2 regions of the Paenibacillus sp. MMO-58 genome follow, and region 2 is predicted to be linked to the other one. Evidence: predicted binding sites of a transcription regulator. Region 2 holds the regulator's gene; the other holds the start of a gene.
What was found. Region 2 encodes LexA, which represses DNA repair genes until DNA is damaged. Its sites were predicted from a motif close to CGAACATATGTTCG; they were not measured.
Positions count from the first base shown of each region.

Region 1: WFJ73_RS23130 (DNA polymerase IV) is a predicted target of LexA. The motif match lies at 3,602-3,615, and genes of this name have one in related genera.

Region 1 is NZ_JBBCVY010000008.1:231,216-236,502, forward strand. It holds gene WFJ73_RS23115 (AlbA family DNA-binding domain-containing protein) at 1-749, opposite strand, end outside; gene WFJ73_RS23120 (SOS response-associated peptidase) at 1,214-1,900, opposite strand; gene WFJ73_RS23125 (YolD-like family protein) at 1,976-2,311, opposite strand; gene WFJ73_RS23130 (DNA polymerase IV) at 2,308-3,552, opposite strand; gene WFJ73_RS23135 (alpha/beta-type small acid-soluble spore protein) at 3,756-3,980, opposite strand; gene WFJ73_RS23140 (hypothetical protein) at 4,205-5,287, opposite strand, start outside.
Region 2 is NZ_JBBCVY010000001.1:1,128,607-1,133,893, forward strand. It holds gene glnA (type I glutamate--ammonia ligase) at 1-1,136, shown strand, start outside; gene WFJ73_RS05190 (PspC domain-containing protein) at 1,178-1,414, opposite strand; gene lexA (transcriptional repressor LexA) at 1,497-2,117, opposite strand; gene WFJ73_RS05200 (LysM peptidoglycan-binding domain-containing protein) at 2,287-2,649, shown strand; gene WFJ73_RS05205 (DUF896 domain-containing protein) at 2,801-2,989, shown strand; gene WFJ73_RS05210 (hypothetical protein) at 3,066-3,575, shown strand; gene WFJ73_RS05215 (HAD family hydrolase) at 3,603-4,391, shown strand; gene WFJ73_RS05220 (acireductone dioxygenase) at 4,452-4,991, opposite strand; gene metH (methionine synthase) at 5,138-5,287, shown strand, end outside.

The DNA.
Region 1 (5,287 bases), on a different contig from region 2:
CCGTTACGAAAAAATTGGGTATGACCTCCAGATTGATTCTCTAATAGCCGATAAAATAGCCCTTGTGCATTCACCCCAGGATTGCTCCCGCCTCCACCCATGATAGCATGGTTAATTTGTGTACGCTGTTCTACTAAAGGGTAGTTTGCTTCTAGATCAAATGCGGATACTGGAACAAAATGGACCATAGAAAACGGGGTAGGCATCCGATATGTATTGATTGTCTTTTCGATTCTCTGAAAGCGGAATCGCTCATATTGCGTCAAAAAACTTTCACGGCTGCCAAAGAGCCTGCGAAGTTCAGCAGTTCCGACCGGGAACTTCCCTGCAGACGTCCGGATTAAAAATTTGTGGTTCTGTGTTACACGGTGGGGCCCATTCCAACTCCGAGGGACTCGGACCGCTATAACATAACGTCCATTCGCTAGTTGAATCGCTCTGAAGCGGGCTTGCATAATTTGCGGATCCGTGTTGTTAAGCAGCGCTTGACTATAGCGTAATATCAGGGCGTCCGGATCATCAAGTTCAAGTCCATTAATCGCTAGAGGCACCCCAGCATTCTCCGGTATACCAATAAAGAGATCCCCTCCTTGCGTATTAGCAAACGCAACCAGCCCTTCTACCAAGGAGATGATATTCGAAATCTCCCCTTTGTACTCAAGGCGATATCCTTCAGGCGTTTGCGTATCCACCAAAAACTGCAGAGCAGCTTCGTCGATTTGATCGAAGTCCTTATTTAATGTTGTCATTTTTACATGTACCCTCCTGCCTAATGCCTAACTATATAATGAGTCTCTCGTGATTACGAACATCGCTTTAGTTGGAACAATATGTATATATTTTCGCACAAAATAAAAAACCCCGCTACGTTAAATATATCCGGGTAAGAGATACTTAAAGGGCCGCTAACCATGATATCCTCTTCAACCTGTCCAGCAGCGCGCTGCCGGCCGAATCCGGACCCGGACAGAACTAGCACAGCTACAGCGAAAAGAGCACTCTCGACTTCGAGAGTGCTCCTCCTATTTTTATGGACAATATACTGTCATCAGTAGAGGATGCAGAGCAGCATAGCAACGGACGTCGCCGGCGCGATCCCCTCGAGTGCGTGCTGCTGCACTCCGTTCGTCTCGGTCGGAGCCTCAAACCGCCGCCCTTATTTTTTGCAACTGCGCACAAAAAAAGAGAAAGGGCATTTTTCAAATGCCCTTTCTTATTTAGAATTTATAGTAACTTCTTCCTTGATCAAATCTGCGCTGGAATTTCGTACGTTTCCAATATCCTTTGATACAGGGTATTTAATCATTTCCGTATCGGGATATGCATTCAAGTAACTTAAAACCCTCTCAGTGTCAGCGATTTGGGGGTTAATCCAGTCCGCAGCACCGGCGCCAGTCAAAATTACTGGCATACGGTCATGCACAGTGGCCACGAGATCATTCGGCGTTGTTGTGATAATCGTGGAAGTTTGAATTTCATTTCCTGAATCCGGATCGTGCCAGGTATCGAATAGTCCGGCGAATCCGTAAACCCCTTTTGAAGCCAATTGGAATCGGTACGGCTGCTTACTGCCGGCTTCCTGTTTCCATTCAAAAAACCCATCACTTACGATGAGAATTCTATTCCTCTTCAATAAATGACGAAATGAAGGCTTCTTTTCGATTCCTTCCGAACGTGCGTTAATTGTCTTGTAAGCGATTTTGGCATCGTTGGCCCAGAAAGGGATTAGCCCCCATCGAAAGCCCTCCAGTACCCGCTTCCCGTCGCGCTCAATAATGCATGGGATTGTTTGGGTAGGTGCTACGTTATACCGCTTCGTATACTCATAATTCACTTCGTCAACCGAAAAGGTATCAATGATTTCATCCAGCTCGGCCGTAATCGTAAATCTCCCGCACATGTCGCATCCCTCCTGCAATATATTTACCCTGGAGCGAGGCTATTTAGTCAACTTGGCTTTTTATTATCATCTTAACTATGCTAATCTAACACTTACCAGTTCCCTAAAGTCTACCCATTCTGAGGCTCCTTCTTCTTCAACTTTAAACCTTTTCAAATGATATGCAACGTCGGATACAACACCTGTCAAAATTCTATCTCCATAGGGATCAAACAAGTGGATTTCCAATGTTTTTCTTTCATACAACGACTCACCAATGTTATTGAGAATGATTTCCCATTCATCCTCATGTAGAGTTGGTCGTTTCTTTCTAGTTAGTTCTTTCATGTGTTGATTAATTCGTTCCTTGTGTTCTGGAAGCATCATACGGCTGGATTCCCAGAGACCATTACCGCTAAGTTTCTTACTCATTTGTAATGTCCTCCTATTTTAGCAGCTCGATCAATGGCCTGACCTGCTGTTGTAAGTGAGCTTGCTCTCAAAATAGAAATCTCCCCAAATCTATCCTTTATTTCATCCATGACTTTATCAATTGCCCGTTTCTTTTCTGTATCCTCAAATAATGAAAGTTGATAAGTGTCTGCACTCGATAAATTAGACAATGCAACGCTTAGTCTTCTTACAGGCTGTCTATCCCAATGCTTGTAAAAGATCTTCTTCACCGCAGCATACACATCAAGTGTAACGTTTGTAGGATCAAGCAATTTCATCTGTCTGCTAAAGCCTGTTGGATGATCCCAATCTGCTCCACCTAACCCCATTGAGACTACAGAACCCATAAGGCCTTTCTCACGAGTTCTTCTGCATATTTGGGAGCATAAATCCAATAACACAACCTCAATCTCCCACGCCTCCCTGAAGTCCCTAGGTAAGGTCATGCCATTTCCGATCACTTTCTGATGGGCATGAGTTGTAGGAGTTACTGGAGAATCATCAATGCCGTTTGCAGTCCTCCATATCACCAAACCATTGACTCCCCATTTTTTCTGAAGTCGTTTGACAGGTGTATTGGCAAGTTCTCCAATTGTACGAATACCCATTACATACAAGTGTTTCTGCATCCTAGAACCAATACCCCACATGTCGCCTACAGGCTTATCCCATATGTGTTTATTCAACTCATCCTTTTCAAGATAGAAGATACCGCCATCAATTTTCTTGCTTATCAAATCACAGCATAGCTTCGCAGTCACCTTGTTTTCTGAAATTCCAGCTCGGGCATAGATTCCTGTTTCCATCATAATTCTATCCTGAATAGACTTAATCACAGCTTTTATCGAATTGCCAAACAAGTGCAACGTGCCTGTAATATCAATGAATAATTCATCGATACTGTATGGCTCAACCAAATCACTGTATGACTCTAAAATTTTTGTGATAAGCATTGAAGTTTCAAGATATTTTTCCATCCGAGGCCTCATCACAACTAGATCAGGACATTTCTGTAATGCTTGCCATAAAGCTTCAGCTGTAGTTACACCGTATTTCTTTGCAATTGGGCAAGCCGCTAAAATAATTCCCGATCTACGTTCTGGGTCTCCTGCAACAACGAGAGGTTTGTCTTTATATTCTGGATTCGCTGCTTTCTCAACAGAAGCATAGAACGATTGCATATCGATTAACGCTATAGTGGACTTATTCTTTTGGGTCACAGTTTCCCCTCCATAAGAACGTTTGTTTGCATGTATATGCATTATACTACGAACAAGTGTTTGATATGCAAGGTAAATTTATTCAAATCTGTTCAATTTCCGTTTAGTCAGACATCTCCATTTTTTGTTGAACTGATCCGAGAGCTAATAACAAGAAAAGGCTGCCGTTTGAGTGGGCAGCCTTCAATATTTTCTATGTTATTTTAACGGCGGAAACTTTGAGCCCCACCGCCGCTTAAGCTTTGTTCAGCAATCTCAACTAAACGACGTGTAATTGAACCACCGATTTTTCCTGCATTATAAGTAGTTAAATCACCGTTATAACCATCACGAGATAACGAAATGCCAAGTTGTGATGCAACTTCAAATTTCATTTGATCTAGAGCCTGAGCTGCCTGCGGTACCACTACAGAACTGTTCTTTGCCATAAGTAAGCCCTCCTGATGTGTTGTTTAATTGGTGCTGGAATTAATTTCTCCAACGAAAATCCATATTATACAAGGAATATATATGGGATTCTCATGTCTTGAAAAAATAAAGGATGAGACTGAAAAATTTAGCCGCGAAAATAAAGTTATAGACTTCTAGGACTTTATTTTCCCGTCCATGACAGCTGCTGTTCCGTTTCTAGGGGGCAGTCTACCTTATTTCCTCAGAACATCTCAGGCATGCTGCTACCAGGTTCTGAAATCACTTTAACGGACCAGAGCTCAGATGCAGTTTTATTCTTAAACAGAATGAAATTCTCTCTGTTTGCCTCAGATCCTTTTCCATAAATACGATGAAACTCTTTATGGTACTCCTCTTTAATAGAAAATCCTTCTATTTTCAGGAGTTGCTCATCATACCCTTCGGTTATCTTGATGCGCTCTGCCTCCGTATATTCACCTATTGTCTGATAGATCGGTAAACCTAACTTCTTTAAAACGGAATCACGTAGTATATGGAAGGGTTCAGCATGATGAACATGAAGCTTTCCGCCTCGATCTCCAGAGATGACGCATGTGTAGTTATAATATTTAAGCCATTTCTGCTTCCACTCTTTTTCACGTTCTCGTAGATAATAGTTAATTTCTGTTGTTCCACCTCTCCAAGCCAAGTTATCCTTCCCTCTTCTGACAACCTGCCGGCCTTCCTTAAAATTGAGTTTTTGCGCTACTGATATATTTTCACTTTTGCATTTTGCACATCCTCCATGACCGTTAAGGATATTGTCCGTATTCGTCATATAATCCACCTCAGGATGTTTTTGGCACTCGAATCGGAGCTTTTGATGCGCGTTTATATATTCCTGGCCATCACGAATACGAAAGCCCAATGCAAGACATTTTGTCGCCACTTCTTCTTGAGAGGAGCGCTGCCTTACACTAAGCTCCTCATTCGTGCAAAGCGGGCAACCGGAACGCTTTACGTCATCGTATGTTTTATGCTGCACTTGTTCCGGATGTCTTGGACATTTATAAGCCATTTTCGTTTTTGCATCAACGTAAAATTCATCAAGCAACACCAGTCCTTGATCTTCAAATGCCTTTTTGGCGATTATAAAATACTTTGGCCTTAGTTTCTCTGCTTTTCTTTCATTAGCACATGGACGGCATCCTTTACCCTTTAACAAATTATGATAAGTAATTGGCTTTAGTTTAGCATCCGGATGCTTTAAGCAACGATATCGAAGCGGGATTTGTGTAGAAGTAAATTCCTCTTCGGTTGTGAGCAGTTCATAATCTCTATTTTC
Region 2 (5,287 bases):
CTGACATGTACTTATACCCTGATCTGGATACTTGGGTAGTATTCCCATGGGTTGCGCAAGACCGCGTTGCCCGTCTGATCTGTGATATTTATATGCCTGACGGCACTCCGTTCGCGGGCGACCCGCGCGGTATTCTGAAGCGTGCGCTGCAAGAAGCGGAAGAAATGGGCTTTACGGCAATGAACGTTGGTCCGGAACCGGAATTCTTCCTGTTCAAGACGGATGAGCGCGGAGAGCCTACAACCGAGCTGAATGACCAAGGCGGATACTTCGACCTTGCGCCAATGGACATGGGCGAGAACTGCCGCCGTGAAATCGTACTGACGCTGGAAGAGATGGGCTTCGAGATTGAAGCTTCCCACCATGAGGTTGCTCCCGGCCAACACGAAATCGACTTCAAATATGCGGACGCGATCAAAGCCGCAGACCAAATTCAAACGTTCAAGCTTGTTGTTAAGACGATTGCGAGACAGCATGGCCTCCATGCTACCTTCATGCCGAAACCGCTGTTTGGCGTAAACGGTTCCGGTATGCACTGTCACCAATCGCTCTTCCAAGGCAACACTAACGTATTCTATGAAGAGAAGGATCGTCTGGGTCTTAGCCAAACCGCACGTTACTACATGGCCGGTATTCTGGAGCATGCGCGTGCGATGGCGGCTATTACGAACCCTACGATCAACTCTTACAAACGGATGGTTCCAGGTTATGAAGCCCCTTGCTACGTAGCTTGGTCGGCGAGCAACCGTTCGCCAATGATCCGTATCCCGGCTTCCCGCGGCCTTAGCACGCGTATCGAGGTTCGCAACCCGGATCCGGCTGCTAACCCGTACCTCGCTCTTGCCGTAATGCTGAAAGCCGGCCTTGACGGCATCAAGAACAAAACTGCCCTTCCGGCACCTGTAGACCGTAATATCTACATCATGACGGAAGAAGAGCGCCTGGAATCAGGCGTGCCAAGCCTTCCTTCCGATCTGAAGGAAGCACTCGACGAAATGCTCCGCAGCGACGTTATCTGCGAAGCACTAGGCGAGCATGCTTTGGCTCACTTCTATGAGCTGAAGGAAATTGAATGGGACATGTATAAAACACAAGTCCATCAATGGGAACGCGATCAGTATCTGACGCTGTACTAGGAAGGAAATCCCTTGGCGCTCTAAGCGTCAAGGGATTTTTTCTATCTCCTATATAAAGTCGGAGGGCTGACGGGAATAATGTTCGCAAGAATGATGTAGACGATAAGATTGCAGGGGATAAAGAGAAGGAAAAGAAGTCTAACAAACAAGGATGAAAGGTTGAAGTATTCGGCGATTCCTCCGCAAACTCCGGCTATGGATTTATCGAATACGGACCTCGTTAATTTCTTCTTCACGCTTAACCACCTCGTTACCAACAAGTAATACGATAATACCATAATCAGGTAAATAAAAAGAGGCTGTTCTCCCTAACCGAATGCAAATCGGATTAGCGGGAACAGCCTCTTTTATTCGAACGGATTAGTGGAAGTCACGGAACAAGCCAACTACCTTACCAAGAATGGTGACATTGTTCAAACGGATTGGCTCCATGGTGGAGTTCTCCGGCTGAAGGCGGATATGATCCTTCTCTTTGTAGAAGGTCTTAACCGTCGCTTCGTCATCTTCCGTCATGGCTACTACAATATCGCCGTTGTTGGCGGTTTGCTGCTGGCGGACGATAACATAGTCGCCGTTATGTATACCGGCTTCAATCATGCTGTCGCCAATGACATTCAGGATAAATACCTCATCGTCGCCTACGAAGTGTGCGGATAACGGGAAGTACTCTTCAATATTCTCAGTCGCCGTAATCGGCACGCCTGCCGTTACTTTGCCGACGATTGGCACTTGAGCCACAGCGGGGAGGATAATGCCGTCAACACCGTCTTGATCCAAAATTTCGATCGCCCGAGGTTTCGTTGGATCTCGTCTGATCAGGCCTTTCTTCTCAAGCCGATCCAGATGGCCATGAACGGTGGAGCTTGACGCCAGGCCAACCGCTTCGCCGATTTCGCGAACAGAAGGCGGGTATCCTTTGTCCCGAACCTCATTCTTAATAAATTCAAGAATCGACTGCTGGCGGTTCGAAATCTTAGACACGTGAATCACTCCAATATACTATTTGAAGAAAATTATAGCATAGAACCGGAGTTCGTACAAACATAAGTTCTTAAAAACAAAAGTTCGCATTTTTTATTGACTACAAACATTTGTTCGTGTTATTCTAAGGACATAAGAAAACAGAACAAACGTTCGGGGAGCGATAATAATGATCATGAATCCATCTTTTTATAAAAGTATCCATAATGAAGAAACTGCTAAAACGTTCAAATCGCGGGGACATCACCTTCAACGTCATGCATTTAAACTTATTGTGTGTGCCGCAGTGTTCATTCTTCTCTTTACAAGTTTCCTTATGATGCGTACGAATGCATCGTCCGATCATATTCAAGAGGCTGCAGCGAATGAGCAAACGGTTATCGTAACGGCTGGAGATACGTTGTGGGGGATTGCAGATCGTTTTACTGAGGGCTCCAAGGACATCAGACAATACATATACAAGATTAAGGAACGCAACCAATTAAGCTCGGTCGAGCTACGGCCAGGACAGGTGTTAATTATTCCTAAATAGGCTATATAATCGGAAGGATAGGCAATTCGGACACAGGATGTTCGAAATTGCCTGTCCTTTTCTTATTCTTCTATCATTGCCTTGACAATTGCTCGCGTTAAAAGTCAAAATAGGTAAGAAGGATGAGTAATAAGCAAATGAGGTGAAGGCAGTGGAAGAAGTCATCGCGCGTATTAACGAATTATCCCGTAAAAATAAAACGGTAGGTTTAACCGAAGAGGAAATAGCGGAACGTGCCGTATTGCGTCAGAAATATTTGGAGAATTTCAAAAGGAATTTCCGCCAGCAGTTGGATACGATTGAGATTGTAGACGGCGATCCTAACGATGTTGCTCACTAATGGCTTTACATTTATATAGCTAGCGTTGGCGCCGTTCCATGAACGGCGCTTGCAATATACAATAGGAGGAATAAGCTTGTCACGCACATGGGAGCGCAAAGTGCGCAAAAATACGAACCAAATTAACAAAGCGCGTAAAAAGCATGGAGCATCGCAGATTGGCACTTCATCTAAACCCAAGGTAGACCGTTTTACCGGCCGCAACTACATATTCCCGATTGTGCTCATTTTGTTGATCAGTATGTATACCGTTTTCGTTACGACGGATCCATCCTTTGAGCCTACGTCTATGTTCTGGGTAACGATCGGCTGCTACATTTTCCTGGCGCTTATTTTCTTCTTGCGCCGTCCTTACATTTCAATCGGCAAAGATTATATCCAGACCCGTAAAATGACGGGGGACAAGCAGCTGCATGTAACCAACATTAAAGGGATCAGCGTTCAAAACGGAGCTGTAGTGATCATGCAGCAAAAAGGCGCAAACTGGGTATTCTCGCGGCTGCTTAACCGTTATCCAACGGATGAGATCAGCAGCAGACTGCAGGATTTCGCCAAAACACACAATTTGCCTTTTGAACAAAAATAGAAAAAGAGTAGGAGAGTTATGCGAATTATGGGGAAGCAAGCGGTTCTATTTGATCTTGACGATACGCTGTTGTGGGATGACCGCAGCGTAAAAGAAGCATTTGAAGCAACATGCCAAGCCGGTGCGGAAGCTGCCGGCGTTGACTCGGAGCAGCTTGAAGAAGCCGTACGCAAAGAAGCGCGCGCTCTTTATGAATCCTATGAGACGTTCCCGTTCACGAAGATGATCGGTATTAACCCGTTTGAAGGGCTCTGGGCGAATTTTCGCGAAGGCGAGCAGGAAGAGTTCCGCAAGCTGGAGCAGCTTGCGCCGGGTTACCGCAAGGAAGCTTGGACACTCGGCTTGCGTGCGCTTGGCGTTGATAACGAAGAGCTGGGCGCTAAGCTGGCAGAGCAGTTCCCTGCGGAACGCCGCAAACGTCCGTTTGTCTATGACGAAACGTTCCGCGTGCTGGATGCGCTTAAAGGAAAGTACAAGCTGCTTTTGCTGACAAACGGTTCTCCGGATCTGCAGCGCGAGAAGCTTGCCGGCGTTCCTGAGCTGACTCCTTACTTCGATCACATCATTATCTCGGGCGAGTATGGTGAGGGCAAGCCTGCAGCTTCCATCTTCCGCCATGCGATGGAACGACTCGGAATCGAGCCGGATCATGGCATTATGGTTGGCGACAAGCTGACTACCGATATTCTAGGTGCGAATACGGTTGGCATGACATCCGTATGGGTGAACCGTCATGGTGCGGTTCGCAATGACGAAATCATTCCTTCGCATGAGATTACTCATTTGGAAGAACTGCTGCTGCTTCTCGAGCAATAATGAACAAGACAAAGCCCCTCGCCATCGGATGATGGAACGAGGGGCTTTTTTTAAAAGATCTTATTTAACGAAAGCAGGGTCTTCGAACGGATGCGCAATCCAGCCTTCTGTTTCGATGAACAGACGTACGGCTACGATTTGGCGGTTATCCATCAACGTGAAGAAGTGAGGGATTCTTTCCGGTACGGAGATAACGTCGCCGGCTTCGAGTTCAACGTCGAAGTAACCAACTTCTTCGGTACCTTTGATAACGAAGATGCCTTTCCCGGCTGTAATCGCGCGGACTTCATCTTCTGTATGTGTATGAACGGATTCGAATTTCTTCAGCAGTTCATCAAGGTTTGGAGTTGCATCGGATAATGTAATGATGTCCCAAGTTTTGTAACCGCGGCGAGCGGCAAGATCCGTAATATCAGCATTGAAAGTGGACAGAACTTCTGCTTTCTCTTCATCGGAGAGTACGAATTTCTCTTGAAGATGAGCAGGAAGTTTAGTTGCATCCCAATGTTCATAAAGAACTTCTTGATTTTCTAAAAATTCACGAACGTTCTGTTCTCCAAAAATACGTTCATTAGTATTGCGAATGCGAATTTCAGCCATTCTCAATCCCTCTTTCCCTATAGAAATTAACTGATAAGTCCAATTATATAGCAAATGTAGTCAAATGTCGATGGACTGCCTTTTCAGAGTGCGGCTATTCTGTTACACTATTTGTTAATGATTTTCGGAGGAAGGGTGTACGAAATTTGTTGAAACCGACCATACAAGAAATGATGCAGCAGCGGATACTCATCCTGGACGGAGCGATGGGAACAATGATTCAGCAGGAGGATTTGACTGCTGATGATTTTGGCGGAGACGAGCTTGACGGCTGTAATGAAATGCTCGTATTAACG